Regions from separate parts of the Shewanella sp. M16 genome, predicted to be linked through region 2. Evidence: predicted binding sites of a transcription regulator. Region 2 holds the regulator's gene; each other region holds the start of a gene.
The links. The regulator MetJ, encoded in region 2, represses methionine synthesis genes. The targets are predictions, from matches to a motif close to TAGACGTCTAGACGTCTA.

Region 1 (4,269 bases), on a different contig from region 2:
AACCCGATTACGAGACTGGGTCTTGCGGAAAATAGAAGAAATATGCGCCTTCACTGTATGTTCGCTGATACATAACCTATGAGCGATTTCTTTATTCCTCGCACCACTCGATACGAATTGAATGATAGTGCGTTCACGGGATGTCAGCATCTGCAGCATAGCCACAGTATCAGAGGGCATTTCATTATTACCTTCTAACTTTTGTACGACACGGCGAAACATTTTGCTTAGCAAAGTTCTATCGTACCAAAGTTCCTCTGCCACCATTTTACGTAAACCCGTTAACATCAGATCCATACGTTGATCGGCAAATAAAATACCTCGAATGCCGAGCAACATTGCAGATTCTTGGTCTAAGGAGTCTCGCTCAACTTGATACAGCGCCACAGGAAAATGTGACACTAATCGCGAAGCTAACAGAGGTATCCCTTTGTTATCTAATGCAGAACCTTTTTGGGTGATCAGATAAAAACTACGGCGACTCTTGTCTAAATCCAGTTCTGCCGCATGCTTTACTATACGCGTTTTCAAACCTATGGATTCAGCGAGTAACGCTAAATGACATGGCGCGGCCATTTGGTGTAAAAAAACCAATTCATTAATTGTGCTCAATGACTCTCCTCCCTGAAAAGTATTCTCTATTGCAAAATGGTATGTTTGACTCGTCTTTTTAGTTAGATGTTTTCAACATTCCATTAACCTAGTTAATTCTGACTAGTTAACGATTGAAAAACATCACCCAAATGTACTATTCCCTATTTAATGCTAGTAGGTTCGACTAACTCACCACAATAAAATGGAATAACAGTCAAAAATACCGTTTTACTTGGCCAACGCCCAGCACCTAATACTTTCCAACTATGACGTTATAAACCCAAAGTTGCAACACAAAGAAAACACAATAACAACACTAAAGTATGACAACTCAATGTCATCACACTCACACCATATATTTCAGGGAAGAAAGTCTTACAACTCGAACAGAGAGCATCACCCACTTTTAGCCGCTAAATCCTCTGCTTGAGTCTCGCGATTTGTTTATCTTGAAAACGAGACAGTAAAGCTAACGCGACAATTGCACCAATGAGGGCAAGAAACATGTCAGATTGGGTATCCCATACATAGCCTTGAGTCCCTAAAAAGGCTTCAGCCCCTTCGCCAGTTGCCACGGCAACCCACCATTCGATCAGTTCATAAAACGCCGAAAAAGCGAGTACAAAACAAGTGGCAAGAAACGCACACCAAGCCCCAGGTTTAACAGCTTGATTACGCAACATAATTTCACGGGCGAGCATGGCTGGGATAAAACCTTGCGCAAAATGACCCACTTTATCGTAATTATTACGTTCTGAACCCATCCAATCGGCAATCGTGTCGAATAACGGCACTTCAGCGTAAGTATAATGAGCGCCTACAAACAACACACAGCAGTGTATTAAGACGAGAAAATACACTAAAGGTGTCAGTGGAAAACGTTTGCGAGTAAAGAATAAAATCGGTACAGCAATCAATGCAGGCAAGGCTTCGAGCCACCACGTGAAAGGATCTGCGGGTTTTATCGCCGACCACACCAAAACTGAGAGGTAAATACCGCACCATGCGATTTTGTTATTCAATGTTTCTTCCTCTTATGCGATATTGTTCTAAATTTAGAATATTAACTTTAGCCATCTAGCCCTCCACACTGAGCAAAAAAAGTGTTACTTTGGTGGGTGAAGGTTGTGAGCATATCATAAGAAACATTTCTATTAATTAGAGGGTACCCATATCATGGCGAAACATTCGCTGGACAAGGATAAGATCAAGATCCTGCTGTTGGAAGGCGTCCACCAATCTGCGGTCGATGTATTTGAACGTGCGGGATACACCAATATCGAATACCACAAAGCTTCCTTAAGCGATGAAGCCTTACTTGAGTCCATTAAAGATGCGCATTTTGTGGGACTTCGTTCGCGTACCCAATTAACTGCTGAGGTGCTGAAACGTGCCGAGAAGTTAATCGCGATAGGATGTTTCTGTATTGGAACCAACCAAGTCGACCTTGCCACCGCCGAATCCCTTGGTATCCCAGTATTTAACGCTCCCTTCTCAAACACTCGCAGTGTTGCAGAACTCGTGATTGGCGAAATCATTATGTTGATGCGGGGTATCCCTGAACGCAACGCTATCGCTCACCGTGGCGGCTGGATGAAAACCGCAGCTGGCAGCTATGAAGTGCGTGGTAAAACCTTAGGTGTGATTGGTTACGGCCATATTGGTACTCAGCTTGGCATTCTGGCGGAAACCTTAGGTATGCGCGTCGTGTTCTTCGATATCGAAGACAAACTGCCACTAGGTAACGCACAACAAGTCCATTCGTTGGAACTCCTATTAGCACAAGCTGATGTAGTAAGCTTACATGTCCCTGAAACTCCACAAACAAAAGACATGATAGGCGCTGCCGAGTTTGCAGCAATGAAAAAGGGCAGCATCTTTATCAACGCATCACGCGGTACTGTAGTCGATATTGAAGCTTTAACCGTTGCGTTAAAAGAACGTCACCTCGCAGGTGCAGCAATCGATGTATTCCCCGTTGAACCACAATCGAATGACGATGAATTTATCAGTCCTCTACGCGGTTTAGACAATGTTCTACTCACGCCGCATGTGGGCGGTAGCACGGCCGAAGCCCAAGAAAACATTGGTATCGAAGTCGCGGGTAAGCTCGCTAAATACTCAGACAACGGCTCAACCGTTTCTGCGGTTAACTTCCCTGAAGTGTCATTACCAACACATAAAGGCACCTCGCGCTTGCTGCATATTCACCAAAACCGTCCGGGCGTGTTGATCAAGATCAACCAAGCCTTCTCGGAAAAAGGCATCAACATCGCCGCCCAATATTTGCAGACCACCGCAGAAATTGGTTATGTCGTGATGGAAGTAGACACAACTCAAGCGGAAGAAGCCTTAGTTGAACTCAAAGCCATTGAAGGTACATTGCGTACTCGCGTGCTGTTTTAAACTTTAAACTCCACTCGCTTTAAGCCTATCGACTAAAGCACACATATTAAGGCGCACAGATCATTCACAGATATGTGCGCCTTATGCTTTTGAGCCAACTGGAATTCCGTTACAATCTAGCCTCTCACATCGTCTTCATTTTCAGGATCTCGCTATGACTATTTCAGTTTCTACGCCCCATTGGGATCTGGACGCTACCTTGCCTCCACTTATGCTTGCCAACTTATCTCATTTGGGCCTCATCAAAGTCGTTGGAGAACAAGGCCGCAGTTTTATCCATGGCCAAGTGACCACAGACATCAGCTCATTGGCCACAGATCAATGGCGCTGGGGCGCCCATTGCGATCCTAAAGGTAAAATGCTGGCCAGTTTCAGAACCTTTGCCATTCAAGATGCACTCTTTATGTTGATGCCAAAGGATGCCATCGAAGTCGATTTACCCCAGTTACAAAAATATGCCGTTTTTAGTAAAGCCACCCTAAGCAATGCATCCGCTGAGTGGACTCTGCTCGGGGTTGCCGGTGAACAGGCAAGCCAATTCGTGAACAAACATTTTGGTGACATTCAGCAAGAGCTCACACTCATTGAAAATGGTGCGATTTTAAAAGACGCTGAACGTTTTATTTTAGTATTAACACCAGATGCCGCAGCGGCTTTAGTTGCGCAATCGGAACTGAGTGTATTTGACGCCAGTGCATGGCAAGCGTTAGAGATTGCAGCAGGTTACCCCAACCTTGCCGCCAGCCATGCCAGTCAGTACGTACCGCAGATGTGTAATCTACAAGCGGTTAACGGTATCAGCTTCAATAAGGGCTGTTACATGGGACAAGAAACCATAGCGCGAATGAAATATCGCGGTGGTAATAAACGCGCCCTGTATATTTTGCGCGGTCACACCAATCTTCAAATCAACCTAGCATCAGGCCTTGAAATCGCGATGGAAGACAGTTTTCGCCGTGGCGGTCAAATCATTGAGTTTGTACAGCGCGGCAACCAAGTCTTGTTAACCGCCGTACTTCCTAATGACACGGCTAATGATACTCAACTACGTTTTGCCGACGATGAACAATCACATTTAACGATCCAAGCCCTACCCTACTCATTAGATGAAGCGTAATGCTTTGATTTAATATGATTAATATAAAATATTGAAGCAGAATAAAGGCGCCAATGGCGCCTTTATCTTAGTCAATGCACTTCGAGCATCAATTTTCTAAATAAGTATCTCGAATGGCAATTGCTTCTGGCAGGATTTGCTTGAACTCCTCC
Region 2 (4,269 bases):
TTCTTAAGGCGGCAGCCATTATTGGGCCTGTAGCAATTAGCTTAGGTCTAGCTTGTTTAGTGTTTGACTTAACCAAACCATTCCACTTTTGGTTGATCTTAATTCACTATAACTTCCAGTCTGTGATGGCAATCGGGGTGCTGGCGCTGCTGGCGTATTCTCCCTTGGCCTTTGCATACGCCATTATTGTGCTGCGGGATGACTTACCAAAATGGGGTTTGGGTTTCCTAACACCTATCGCTAAGTTACTTATGCCATTTCGAAAGCTGATTGAAGTATTGTTGTTTGTCCTCGCCATTGGCGTAGGGGCTTACACTGGCTTCTTAATTTCGGCGATGAATGCCTATCCTATGCTCAACACTGCGGTACTGCCTGCGCTGTTTTTAGTGTCGGGTTTGTCGGCGGGCGCTGCGGCAAATGCGGTACTGGCGTTGCTGATGTTTAAGACGGACAGCCACGACAAAACTTTAGTGAAGATGCACGGTTTAGAATTGCCTGTGATGGCGATTGAAATCCTGTTCCTGTTCATGTTGTTCTGCGCCTTGTACTTCAAGGGCGGCGCGGCGGCTGCGGCCTTAGCATCGTTAACTTCTGGGCTATGGGCAAGCGTGTTCTGGATAGGCGTTGTCGGTATCGGCTTTGGTATTCCATTGCTGTTTATGCTGCTACCCGCCGCGACTCGCCACACTAAGGGCGCGATGATCATGGTGGCTTGTGCGAGCTTAACGGGCGTACTCGCCTTAAGACACTTTATTGTGTACGCAGGGCAAAGCTATTTAAGCTGAGTGTAATCTAGCTTTACATATTGATAGATAAAGAAAAAGCACTGGCAATGTCAGTGCTTTTTTATTGTTTGAATTTTGAGAAGGTTTGCCAGTACAAGCGGGACGCTTATTGGGGTAATAACTCGATAACCGACTTCACCGTTAGCACTAAGGCGCTGATACTGCACAGGACTAACGTCGCCATCTTTGTCTTCTCTTTATCGACACGGCCCACTAATCGTCCTGCGACTAAGTAACCTAAAATCACTGAGGGGAGCAGCATCAACGACAGCCACAGATGTTTTAATTCTAATAAGCCAGTGATCGCTAAAATGACCAATGCAATCATGGAGCTAAAAATGAAGAAGGCCGACAGGGCAGCACGAAACTGCGAGGCATCTTTGCCTGCCAACAAAATCGCCATCGGCGGGCCACCAATCGCGGCGATATTGCCGAAGATCCCTGAAACCACACCCGCACTGAAGAGGGTTTTCTTATTCACTGGCAGGCTGAATTTATTCAGGCTGAGGATCACTGCGACAGTTACAATGGCGGCGATGGATAAACCCAGTATGGGTTGAGGCGCAAACAGCAATAAACTCGCGCCGATAAAACCACCGGGCACGCGGCCTATGAGCGCATATTGCAAGCCATTGAATTCTAAGTGACCGCGTTCACGCACTAAGGTCAGCAGGGCGATGGAGAAACCCATAGCAATAACAGGCGCAGGTACAAGTTGTGGATCGACGATATACAGCAAAGGACTGGCGACAACCGCAAGCCCAAACCCAATAAGACTTTGGGTTAAGGCGCCCAGAAACACGACCAGCGAGGCTAAGGCGAGTGTCTGTGGATCTATCATAGAAAACATAGGATTTCCTATATCCCAAACCAACTCAAGATGGTGAAATTTAAAGTTTGAAGTCGCTTGGGTATAAACAAAAAGGGATCGTTAACGATCCCTATTGATGAGCACTGTGATATGACTTTGAAAGCGACGAGTCGCTATTCCATGTCTTCCCACTCTATTCCCATTTGATCCATCAACAACTTGGCTTCGGCGGGAATGCTGTCTGGGTTATCTTTTGACAGATCTTCATCGTTGGGCAATGGCTGGCCAGTGTAGGCGTGCAAAAATGCCTCACACAACAGCTCGCTGTTGGTGGCGTGACGCAAATTATTGACCTGACGACGAGTACGTTCGTCCGTGAGGACCTTAAGCACTTTGAGCGGAATAGACACAGTAATTTTTTTTACTTGTTCATTCTTCTTGCCATGTTCAGCATAGGGGCTGATGTATTCCCCATTCCATTCAGTCATTGACTCACCTGTTATAACGCTAAATTCGGGGCAGATTTTAAACCCTTACAAAGAACAGTCAAATTATTGCTACTATTTCTTTGTGATTGCAAACAGATTTCTTTATGTTCAGACGTCTAAACGTCTTCACGCCTATTGACGATGGCGTTGGGCTTAGGTACATTTAGACGTCCAGACATCTCTATCAGTCTATCGAATTTAGGAGTCCACCCATGGCAGAGCGTCAATTAGCCACACTGGCAGTGCGTCAGGGTATCGAAAGCGATACTCAATATGGCGCAGTTGTGCCACCGATTTATTTGTCGACTAATTACGCCTTCGATGGTCATAAAAATCCCCGCGAATTCGATTACAGTCGTTCAGGCAACCCAACGCGCTGCATTTTAGGCGAAGCATTAGCCCAATTAGAAAAGGGCGCCACTGGCATAGTGACGTGCACTGGCATGGCGGCCATCACCTTAGTGACGACTTTGCTCGGCCCCGATGACCTATTGGTTGTGCCCCATGATTGCTATGGCGGTTCCTACCGTTTATTTACCAACTTGGCGAAGAAAGGCCAGTTTAAGCTCATTGTGGTCGACCAAACCGACAGCCAAGCGTTAGCCGCCGCCATTGCCCAGAATCCTAAGATGGTGTGGCTCGAAACCCCATCGAACCCGTTATTGCGTGTGGTGGATATCGAAGCCATTGCTAAGGTGAGCCATGAGGTCGGCGCGCTGGTGGTGGTTGATAACACCTTTTTATCGCCGATATTGCAACAACCCCTATTGTTAGGCGCGGATATCGTTATCCACTCCACCACTAAATATATCAATGGTCACAGCGATGTGGTCGGCGGCGCAGTGGTCGCCAAAGACGCGCAAATCGGCGAAAGCTTACATTGGTGGTCGAACACTCTAGGCTTAACGGGGTCAGCCTTCGACAGTTATCTGACCCTGCGCGGCCTGCGTACCTTAGCGGTGCGTATTCGCGAGCATCAAACCAATGCCCAGCGTATTATTGAGGTATTAACCCAAAGCCCTGTGGTGAGTAAAGTCTATTACCCAGGGCTTGCGGATCACCCAGGCCACGCCATTGCGGCCAAGCAACAACAGGGCTTTGGCGCTATGCTGAGTTTTGAACTCAAAGGCGGCGAGGCCGAAGTGGTGGCCTTTTTAGGTGCACTCAGCTTATTTAGCGTGGCGGAAAGTTTAGGTGGCGTCGAAAGTTTAGTGGCAGTGCCCGCCACTATGACCCACAGAGCCATGGAGCCGCAGGCGCGCTTCGAGGCTGGTATTAAGGACACCCTATTGCGTCTATCGGTGGGTATTGAAGATGCCGCCGATTTAGTTGCAGATATTCAAGCAGGATTAGCCGCCGTTGCGGCTTGTCAGTAGAGGAATAATAGATGGCACGTTGTCACTTACATAAATTTGGTGGCTCCAGTTTAGCGGATGCCGATTGTTATCGTCGAGTCGCCCATATCCTGTTAACCCACGGTCATAGTGATGATCTTGTGGTGGTCTCTGCGGCGGGTAAAAGCACGAATTTCCTGTATAAATTATTAGCGCTGCGTGATGCGGGTCAGCTATGGCAAGAAGAGTTACAAGTGCTGATCAGCTACCAACAGGGGTTGATTGAGCAGTTGTTGTCGAATGAACAAGCCCGCGATCTGCGTGAGCGTTTGGCCACGGATAAAGCGCAACTCATCAGCTTGTTGTCCTTAGACGAGCGCAACGAATACCAAATCAACCATGTGGTGAGCTTTGGCGAACGTTGGTCGGCACGTTTAATGGCGGCGCTACTGCGCGAATCTGGCGTGGCGGCAAGCCATGTGGATGCCTGTTCAATTTTAGTGGCCGATGAAGCCGCTGTGCCACAAATTCGGGTACAAGAATCCCGCGCTAAAGTACAAGCCCTATTAGCCGCGCATCCCAATGAACGCTTAGTGATCACAGGTTTTATCTGCGCTAACGAGCGTGGCGATACCCTATTACTTGGCCGTAATGGTTCAGATTTTAGCGCCAGCCTGATTGCTAGTCTCGCCGATATCGAGCGCGTGACCATTTGGACCGATGTGGAAGGGGTATTCAACGCCGATCCTAATAAAATCAACGATGCCAAGTTACTGAAAAGCATGTCACTTGCCGAAGCCGATCGCCTAGCGCGTTTGGGCTCGCCAGTATTGCATTCGCGCACTCTGCAG
Region 3 (4,269 bases), on a different contig from region 2:
CACTAAAGCTTTGAATAAATAGGCCTGAATGTCTTTTTAGATCATAAATAAAACCGTCTAAAGACCGTACTCCAATGGTCCAACTCTTTGGGTAAATCTTGCTAAGGGGGGCCTGCTAGAAGGCGGTAAAGAATGCCTTCGAATGTTTGTCTATGTTCAGGTTTATCATAAACACGGCCTGTGCTTTTCATTAAATGAAATAGTGTTTCCCAGCGTGCATTGGTTAGCATCAGTATTGGCATGCTGTCTAAAAATCATCCTCGAAAGCTCAATAGACCCTAGATGAAGTCAGAAAAATTAAAGGTGCTAGCGTATAAGGCTACAGAATGAGCCATTGTCCGTTTGGATAAGTACCAATATAACCAAAGGGGATTCTTCCACAGAGATACCAAGATAGGCGTTCACTCGTAAAGGCTGAAAGTTTAACGTCAGCTAGTAGCAGTGTTGCGAGCGTATTAGCGTCATCGGATGTCAGCGCGCATATTTCTGCAACGGGAATAATTTTCCAAGTGGCGAGGTAAGCTGACTTAGAAATTTCATCGACTTCGCTGTCAGAAATCCAAGCATGCACATCATTTACTACTGCCTTTGTTTTTAACGAATTAGCCAAGTCATGATCTGTTACACACAGGCTTTCATATTGGATTTCGTAAGGTGTTTCAAAAAAGGCTTCAGGATCGGATTCAAGAAAAGCGGCGATCTCCTCTAATGTACCGTATGTCTTTGCTGTTTCCTCTGGCTGACCTACGTTGGCTGCCCACGCACAAGATTGAAGTTGCTGTAATAAGATGGCGTTATCGGTCATGGGGTCTGTGCACTCTAATGGTCTATGTATATGCTGCTTTTTATCTTGCCATATTTGTCTTAGCACTATTAATCTAACCAAATGTCAGGCATAAAAAAACCGCTGGGTAGCGGTTTTTTATGGGTCTTAAGTGTAAAAATTGAAATGAATTAAGACTATAGACCCGCGTCAGCGCGCAATATTTCGGCTTTATCAGTTGCTTCCCATGGGAATTCGCTGCGACCAAAGTGGCCATAAGCGGCGGTCGCTTGATAAATTGGACGTGCTAAATCTAGCATGGCCGTTAAACCGTATGGGCGCAGTTCAAAGTGTTGACGTACTAACTTGATCAGCACTTCTTCAGATACTTTACCGGTACCGAAGGTCTCGATGCTGATAGAGGTCGGCTCTGCCACACCAATTGCGTAAGACACTTGGATTTCACAGCGATCAGCAAGACCTGCTGCAACGATGTTTTTTGCCACATAACGGGCAGCATATGCCGCGCTACGATCCACTTTTGATGGATCTTTACCAGAGAATGCGCCACCACCATGACGGGCCATGCCGCCGTAGGTGTCAACGATGATCTTACGACCCGTTAAGCCGCAATCGCCTACTGGACCACCGATAACAAAACGGCCAGTTGGGTTGATAAAGAACTTAGTATCTTTGTTTAACCATTGAGCCGGTAATACTGGCTTGATAATGGTTTCCATCACGCCTTCAATTAAGTCGGCTTGTGAAACGTCATCTCTGTGTTGAGTCGATAACACAACTGCATCGATACCGACAATTTTGCCATCATCATAGGCAAAAGTGACTTGGCTTTTCGCATCTGGGCGTAACCAAGGTAGCGTGCCATTTTTACGCACTTCAGACTGACGTTTCACTAATGCGTGAGCGTAGGTGATAGGTGCAGGCATCAGAATGTCGGTTTCGTTGTTGGCATAGCCAAACATTAACCCTTGATCGCCAGCGCCTTGCTCTGCAGGGTCAGCGCGGTCTACACCTTGATTGATGTCGGGTGATTGCTTACCAATGGCGTTTAATACCGCGCAAGAATCGGCGTCAAACCCCATATCTGAATGGGTATAACCAATTTCACGCACCGTTTTACGGGTGATTTCTTCAATATCAACCCAGGCAGAGGTAGTGACTTCACCACCCACTAATACCATGCCGGTTTTGACATAAGTTTCACACGCTACGCGTGCTTTTGGATCTTGAGCCAGAATTGCATCTAGCACAGCATCAGAAATCTGATCTGCAATCTTATCGGGATGACCTTCTGAGACCGACTCAGAAGTAAACAAGTGCTTTGCCATAGTAGGAAAATCTCGTCGTTAGCATTCAAACGTGTAGAAGCATCTACATCTAGACGGCTATTTTAGTTTAAATCCGATTGCCGATCACCCCCGATAATAAAAAATCCTCTCAGATTGTGACCTGAAAACGACTACGCTCAGTCATAAATAGGTTATTTTTCTTATATTTCATGGTATTAAGTTTGCTATGTTTTTGAGAAATTTATTTCTCCATTACAAGTGATCCTTGCTATGCCCTCTTAAGTAAACGCCAGTAGAGTGACTGGCTTGTTTCTGCGACTTGTATACCCAAGCGACCTGAATCCTGCATCTTCAAGTTGTTTGGGTATATATTCGGCCATCTTTTGCTGAGTGAATGGTAATTTTAGTTTGCGTCACACTGGCATGTAGGGGAAAATATGCATCCAAATTGCCCGCTAGACCCCACAAACAAGCAGGAGAGAGCATGTCTTCCCGTAAAGTACTCGCAAACGCAATCCGTGCGTTAAGTATGGATGCAGTTCAAAAAGCAAATTCAGGCCATCCCGGCGCCCCAATGGGTATGGCAGATATTGCTGAAGTGCTGTGGAATGATTTCCTTAAGCACAACCCGAACAATCCGAAATGGGTAGATAGAGATCGTTTTATCCTCTCCAACGGTCACGGTTCAATGCTGATCTACTCTTTACTTCACCTGACAGGTTATGAATTACCAATTGAAGAGCTAAAACAGTTCCGTCAATTGCATTCTAAAACCCCGGGTCACCCAGAATACGGTTACACCCCAGGTGTTGAAACCACAACGGGTCCACTCGGTGCGGGCATCAGCAACGCTGTCGGTATGGCGATTGCTGAGAAAACCTTAGCGGCACAGTTTAACCGTGATGGTCACGATATCGTTGATCACTACACTTACTGCTTCCTCGGCGATGGCTGTTTGATGGAAGGTATTTCCCACGAAGCCTGTTCATTAGCCGGTACTTTAGGTTTAGGTAAACTGGTCGCATTTTGGGATGACAACGGTATTTCTATCGATGGCCATGTTGAAGGCTGGTTCACCGATGATACGCCAAAACGTTTTGAAGCTTACGGCTGGCATGTGATTGCCGGTGTTGACGGTCACGATAGTGCGGCAATCCGTGCTGCTATCGAAGCGGCGAAAGCCGTTACCGATAAACCAACAATGATTTGCTGCAAAACCATTATCGGTTTTGGTTCACCTAACAAATCTGGCAGCCACGATTGTCACGGCGCGCCACTAGGCGATGCGGAAATCGCAGCCGCCCGTGAATTCCTTGGCTGGCCACATGCACCATTTGAAATCCCAAGTGATGTTTATGCCGGTTGGGATGCCAAAGAAGCCGGTGCGGCCCGTGAAGCAGCGTGGAACGAGAAGTTTGCAGCATATCGCGCTGCTCACCCAGAACTGGCTGCTGAATATGAGCGTCGCGTTCTGAAAGGTGAATTACCGGCTGATTTCGAAGAAAAAGCGCAGGCATTCGTACAAGCATCACAGGACAAAGCCGAAGGCATTGCGAGCCGTAAAGCCTCACAAAATGCTATCGGTGCATTTGGCGCTATGTTGCCTGAACTGTTAGGCGGCTCTGCTGACTTAGCGGGTTCTAACTTGACACTGTGGTCAGGTTCTAAAGGTATTCAAGACGATCCAGCCGGTAACTACATTTACTACGGCGTGCGTGAATTCGGCATGAGTGGCATTATGAACGGTGCTTCGCTGCATGGTGGTTTCATCAATTACGGCGCAACGTTCATGATGTTCATGGAATATGCTCGTAACGCAGTACGTATGTCGGCGCTGATGGGCATTCAAAACATCTTCGTTTATACCCATGACTCTATCGGTCAAGGTGAAGATGGTCCAACGCATCAGCCAGTTGAGCAATTAGCTAACCTGCGTATGACGCCAAATATGGCCGTATGGCGTCCATGTGATGCGGCAGAAACGGCAGTTTCTTGGAAAGCTGCGATTGAGCGCCGTAATGCACCTACGTCACTGATCTTCAGCCGTCAAAACCTGAAAGCGCAAGCGCGTACCGCTGAGCAATTAGCCAACGTGGCTAAAGGTGCTTATGTACTGCAAGACTGTGCGGGTACACCAGAACTGATCCTGATCGCAACTGGTAGCGAAGTACAATTGGCAATGGATGCAGCCGCTGC
Region 4 (4,269 bases), on a different contig from region 2:
CCCAGCATCTGCCCCGTTGGCAGCGTAAAGTTAATATCGGAAAGTATGGTTTTGCCATCGATACACCAGCTCAAATGACTCACATTGAGCGCGACTGACGGGCCCAATGATGGGTTAGTGTCACTGTCATTCACGGGGCTGTTAGTTTGGATTGCGGAAAGTTTCACCTAAGCGGCGCTCCTATCGAGTCCAAACCTGTATAAAAAAGGTTGTGCATATTGTCATCTGCTCCCTCGAGTCACCCGCTCGAGAACTAAGGCTGCACGCAGCGATAACAGAAATAGGCAGGTCTCCTGACTTGTAGAAAAGAAGGAGCTAGGCTCTAGAATCTAGGCGCTTCTTTAAACTACTCACAGTTGCGGGCACAGTTCGGGCTGACTGACGAGCAGCTCCCCGATTCCCTATTATGTTTGGGTTGATATGCTCTTTGTTAACAACGCCACTGTGAATTAAAACAACGGAGCGATTCGAACAAAGAGAGTCTATTCCCAACACCTATTTCTGCGACGTTATCACTCATTGCGCATGTAATACGCTATCTCGTTCAAACGTCAGGGAAAAGCATTATCCTACATCTATCCCATTAGGCAATGCTGTTTAAATCAGAATATTTTCATGTCAGCTTATTCTCGCCAAACAATCACGCCTACACCATATCGCCTAGGTCGTGAAATAAGGCCTCAACACCTGCGCCCACTCGGCCAATCTAAACGCCAATAGCAGGCACCCTGTTCATCTTGCAGCACATTAATAGTCACCACGGCCGCCACGGGTAAATCGAGTTGACTATAAAACCCCACCGCCCGTTCAACCCCTAGGGCACGCGCCATTAAGTGACGGATCACCCCGCCGTGGCTCACGACCCACACTTGAGTGGCTGGCATATTGTCAGCGTTTTCATTAACGGTACTGTTTTCATTACCCATTTTATGTGAGTCAAGGGTCAATCGTTCAAACTCAGCGGCGAGTATCTGGTCAATCGTCCCATTCACCCGCGACTCAAAACTTGCCATAGTTTCACCATTGGGTGGCGGAGTTTGCCAAGGGTCTTGCCAATACGCCGCTAAGTGTTCGCCCTCTTGTTGATACAGTTCATCGAGCCGACAACCATCCCAATCACCAAAATCAATTTCCTGTAAACCCGACAAACACTGTGCCTGCAATGGCCTTGACTCAGATATCCGTGCCGCCGTCGAGTGCAGCTCGGCGGCAAAAGCGTGGGCAAAATCGGCGCAGCGGCGTGAAGTCGAGCTGTAAATCGCACTGCACACGCTGGCCTGTGACTCAACTGCTGCCGACATTTGTTGCCAACCCTTTTTGCTTAAAGGCACATCCACACGACCCCGCAAAATAGCGCCGCCTTCACACTCACCGTGGCGTAACAATAACAATCGAACTTGTTTCATATATGCCTTTTTAGTTAGGGACTAGATGCTAGGAACTCAAGCCAAGGGCCTAAATTCTCGATTCTCGCTCCTAATGCCTTTGACTTTCATCTTGCCCTGACAATCATAAGTCGCGTATTATGGACGTCTATACGTTTAAATGTCCAAAACAAATTTTTAAGAACAAGTATTAAAAAAATGTCGGCTGACGACAATAAAATGCACTTAGCATAACAATGGCCGATTTTTGGACTTAACTTAGCTGTATTTAAGGTAATTATTTATGACGATACCCTCTACCAAAGCCGGCCAGATATTGGCAGACATACGCAAACAGCTTGCAGAGCGCATTCTGATCTTAGACGGTGCCATGGGCACTATGATCCAAGGCTACAAGCTGGAAGAAGAGGACTATCGCGGCGAACGCTTTAAAAATTGGCACACAGATGTCAAAGGTAACAACGACCTCTTGGTGTTGTCACAGCCTCACATCATCAAACAAATTCACACCGACTACTTAAACGCCGGTGCAGACATCATTGAAACCAACACCTTTAACGCCACCACCATCGCCATGGCCGACTACGACATGCAGTCGCTGTCCGCCGAAATTAACTTAGTCGGCGCGCGCCTCGCCCGTGAAGCCTGTGATGAAGCCTTTGCTGCCACAGGCATTCCACGCTACGTCGCCGGTGTGTTAGGCCCCACTAACCGTACGTGTTCGATTAGCCCTGATGTGAACGACCCAGGCTACCGCAACGTCAGCTTCGATGAGTTAGTGACTGCTTACAAAGAATCCACTAAGGCGCTGATTGAGGGCGGCGCGGATATCATTATGGTCGAGACCATATTCGATACCTTAAACGCCAAAGCCGCGCTGTTTGCGATTGAATCCGTATTCGATGACTTATTCGGTCAGCATTCTAAAGACAGATTGCCGATCATGATTTCGGGCACCATTACCGATGCCTCTGGCCGCACACTGACAGGCCAAACGACCGAAGCCTTTTACAATTCCCTTCGCCATATCAAGCCCTTATCTATCGGTCTTAACTGTGCACTTGGGCCAAAAGAATTGCGCCCCTATGTGGAAGAATTATCCCGCATCAGTGAGTGTTATGTGTCGGCGCATCCGAATGCAGGCCTGCCGAACGAGTTTGGCGGTTACGATGAAACCCCAGAGGACATGGCGAACGTGATCGAAGATTGGGCGCGCGAAGGCATGCTCAATATTATCGGTGGTTGTTGTGGTAGTACGCCTGAACATATCCGCGTGATCCGCGAAGCGGTGAGCCGTCACGATCCACGTATTTTGCCGGACATTCCAGTCGCTTGCCGCTTGGCAGGTTTGGAACCACTGACTATCGACGCCCAATCCCTGTTCGTTAACGTGGGTGAGCGCACCAACGTTACAGGTTCAGCCAAGTTTTTAAAGTTGATCAAAGAAGGCAAGTTTGAGCAGGCGCTCGATGTCGCCCGCGAGCAGGTTGAAAGCGGCGCGCAAATCATCGACATCAACATGGACGAAGGCATGCTCGATGGCGCCGAGATCATGCACAAGTTTTTAAACTTGATTGCCTCTGAGCCCGACATCAGCCGCGTACCTATTATGATCGACTCCTCCAAGTGGGAAGTCATCGAAGCTGGCCTCAAATGTATTCAAGGCAAGGGCATAGTTAACTCTATTTCCCTCAAAGAAGGCGAAGCCAAGTTTATCGAGCAAGCCACCTTAGTGAAACGCTACGGCGCGGCGGCCATTATCATGGCATTCGACGAGCAAGGTCAGGCCGACACTAAAGCGCGTAAAATCGAAATCTGTACCCGCGCCTATCGGGTGCTGGTCGATAAGGTCGGCTTTCCGCCCGAAGACATCATCTTCGACCCGAATATCTTTGCGATTGCCACGGGTATCGATGAACACGACAACTATGCCGTCGATTTTATTGATGCCATTAAAGCGATTAAAGCCACCCTGCCCCACGCGATGATTTCGGGCGGCGTGTCGAACGTGTCGTTCTCGTTCCGCGGTAACAACCCAGTGCGCGAAGCAATTCACGCGGTATTCCTGTACCACGCCATCAAAGTCGGCATGGACATGGGCATTGTCAACGCGGGTCAGTTAGCCATTTACGACGATATCGATCCTGAGCTTAAAGTGCGGGTCGAAAACGTGGTGCTTAACTTGCCCTGCTCAGTGGAAGGCTCAAGCAATACTGAGCAGTTACTTGAAATCGCGGAAAAATTCCGCGGTGATAGCGCGCAGGTGGGCAAGAAAGAAGATTTAGAATGGCGCAGCTGGCCGGTGAGCCAACGCTTATCCCATGCGCTCGTCAAAGGCATTACCGAATTTATCGATGAAGATACCGAAGCCGCTCGCCAAGAAGCGAAACGTCCACTGGATGTGATTGAAGGCGCCTTGATGGACGGCATGAACGTGGTCGGCGACTTGTTCGGCTCGGGCAAGATGTTCCTGCCGCAGGTGGTGAAATCGGCGCGGGTAATGAAAAAAGCCGTGGCTTACTTAAACCCCTATATCGAGCTAGAAAAGGTCGAAGGCCAATCTAACGGCAAGATTTTGATGGTGACAGTAAAAGGTGACGTGCACGATATCGGCAAGAATATCGTCGGCGTGGTGCTCGCCTGTAACGGTTTTGAGGTATTCGATTTAGGTGTGATGGTGTCGGTGGAGCGAATTCTCGACGCCGTGAAAGAACACAATATCGATATCATCGGCATGTCGGGCCTCATCACTCCGAGTCTGGACGAGATGGTGCATAACGTGAAAACCTTCCACCGTGAAGGCTTAACCATTCCGGCGATTATCGGCGGCGCCACTTGCTCGAAAATCCACACTGCGGTGAAGATTGCGCCCCATTATCCCCAT

Region 1: serA (phosphoglycerate dehydrogenase) is a predicted target of MetJ. The motif match lies at 1,665-1,682, and genes of this name have one in related genera.
Region 3: metK (methionine adenosyltransferase) is a predicted target of MetJ. The motif match lies at 2,155-2,172, and genes of this name have one in related genera.
Region 4: metH (methionine synthase) is a predicted target of MetJ. The motif match lies at 1,527-1,544, and genes of this name have one in related genera.

Annotation. Positions count from the first base shown of each region.
Region 1 is NZ_JAGTUL010000014.1:98,977-103,245, forward strand. Features, by position in the region: gene KFE26_RS11435 (helix-turn-helix transcriptional regulator) at 1-612, opposite strand, end outside; gene KFE26_RS11440 (DUF2238 domain-containing protein) at 1,008-1,616, opposite strand; gene serA (phosphoglycerate dehydrogenase) at 1,771-3,000, shown strand; gene ygfZ (tRNA-modifying protein YgfZ) at 3,155-4,117, shown strand; gene KFE26_RS11455 (two-component system response regulator) at 4,206-4,269, opposite strand, start outside.
Region 2 is NZ_JAGTUL010000009.1:9,136-13,404, forward strand. Features, by position in the region: gene nrfD (NrfD/PsrC family molybdoenzyme membrane anchor subunit) at 1-785, shown strand, start outside; gene KFE26_RS07880 (sulfite exporter TauE/SafE family protein) at 892-1,635, opposite strand; gene metJ (met regulon transcriptional regulator MetJ) at 1,770-2,084, opposite strand; gene metB (cystathionine gamma-synthase) at 2,297-3,460, shown strand; gene KFE26_RS07895 (bifunctional aspartate kinase/homoserine dehydrogenase II) at 3,472-4,269, shown strand, end outside.
Region 3 is NZ_JAGTUL010000004.1:167,573-171,841, forward strand. Features, by position in the region: partial or broken gene KFE26_RS04345 (transposase) at 1-242, opposite strand, end outside; gene KFE26_RS04350 (hypothetical protein) at 320-805, opposite strand; gene metK (methionine adenosyltransferase) at 961-2,112, opposite strand; gene tkt (transketolase) at 2,558-4,269, shown strand, end outside.
Region 4 is NZ_JAGTUL010000001.1:254,637-258,905, forward strand. Features, by position in the region: gene KFE26_RS01155 (ABC transporter ATP-binding protein) at 1-167, opposite strand, end outside; cobalamin riboswitch at 266-459, opposite strand; gene KFE26_RS01160 (histidine phosphatase family protein) at 681-1,406, opposite strand; gene metH (methionine synthase) at 1,669-4,269, shown strand, end outside.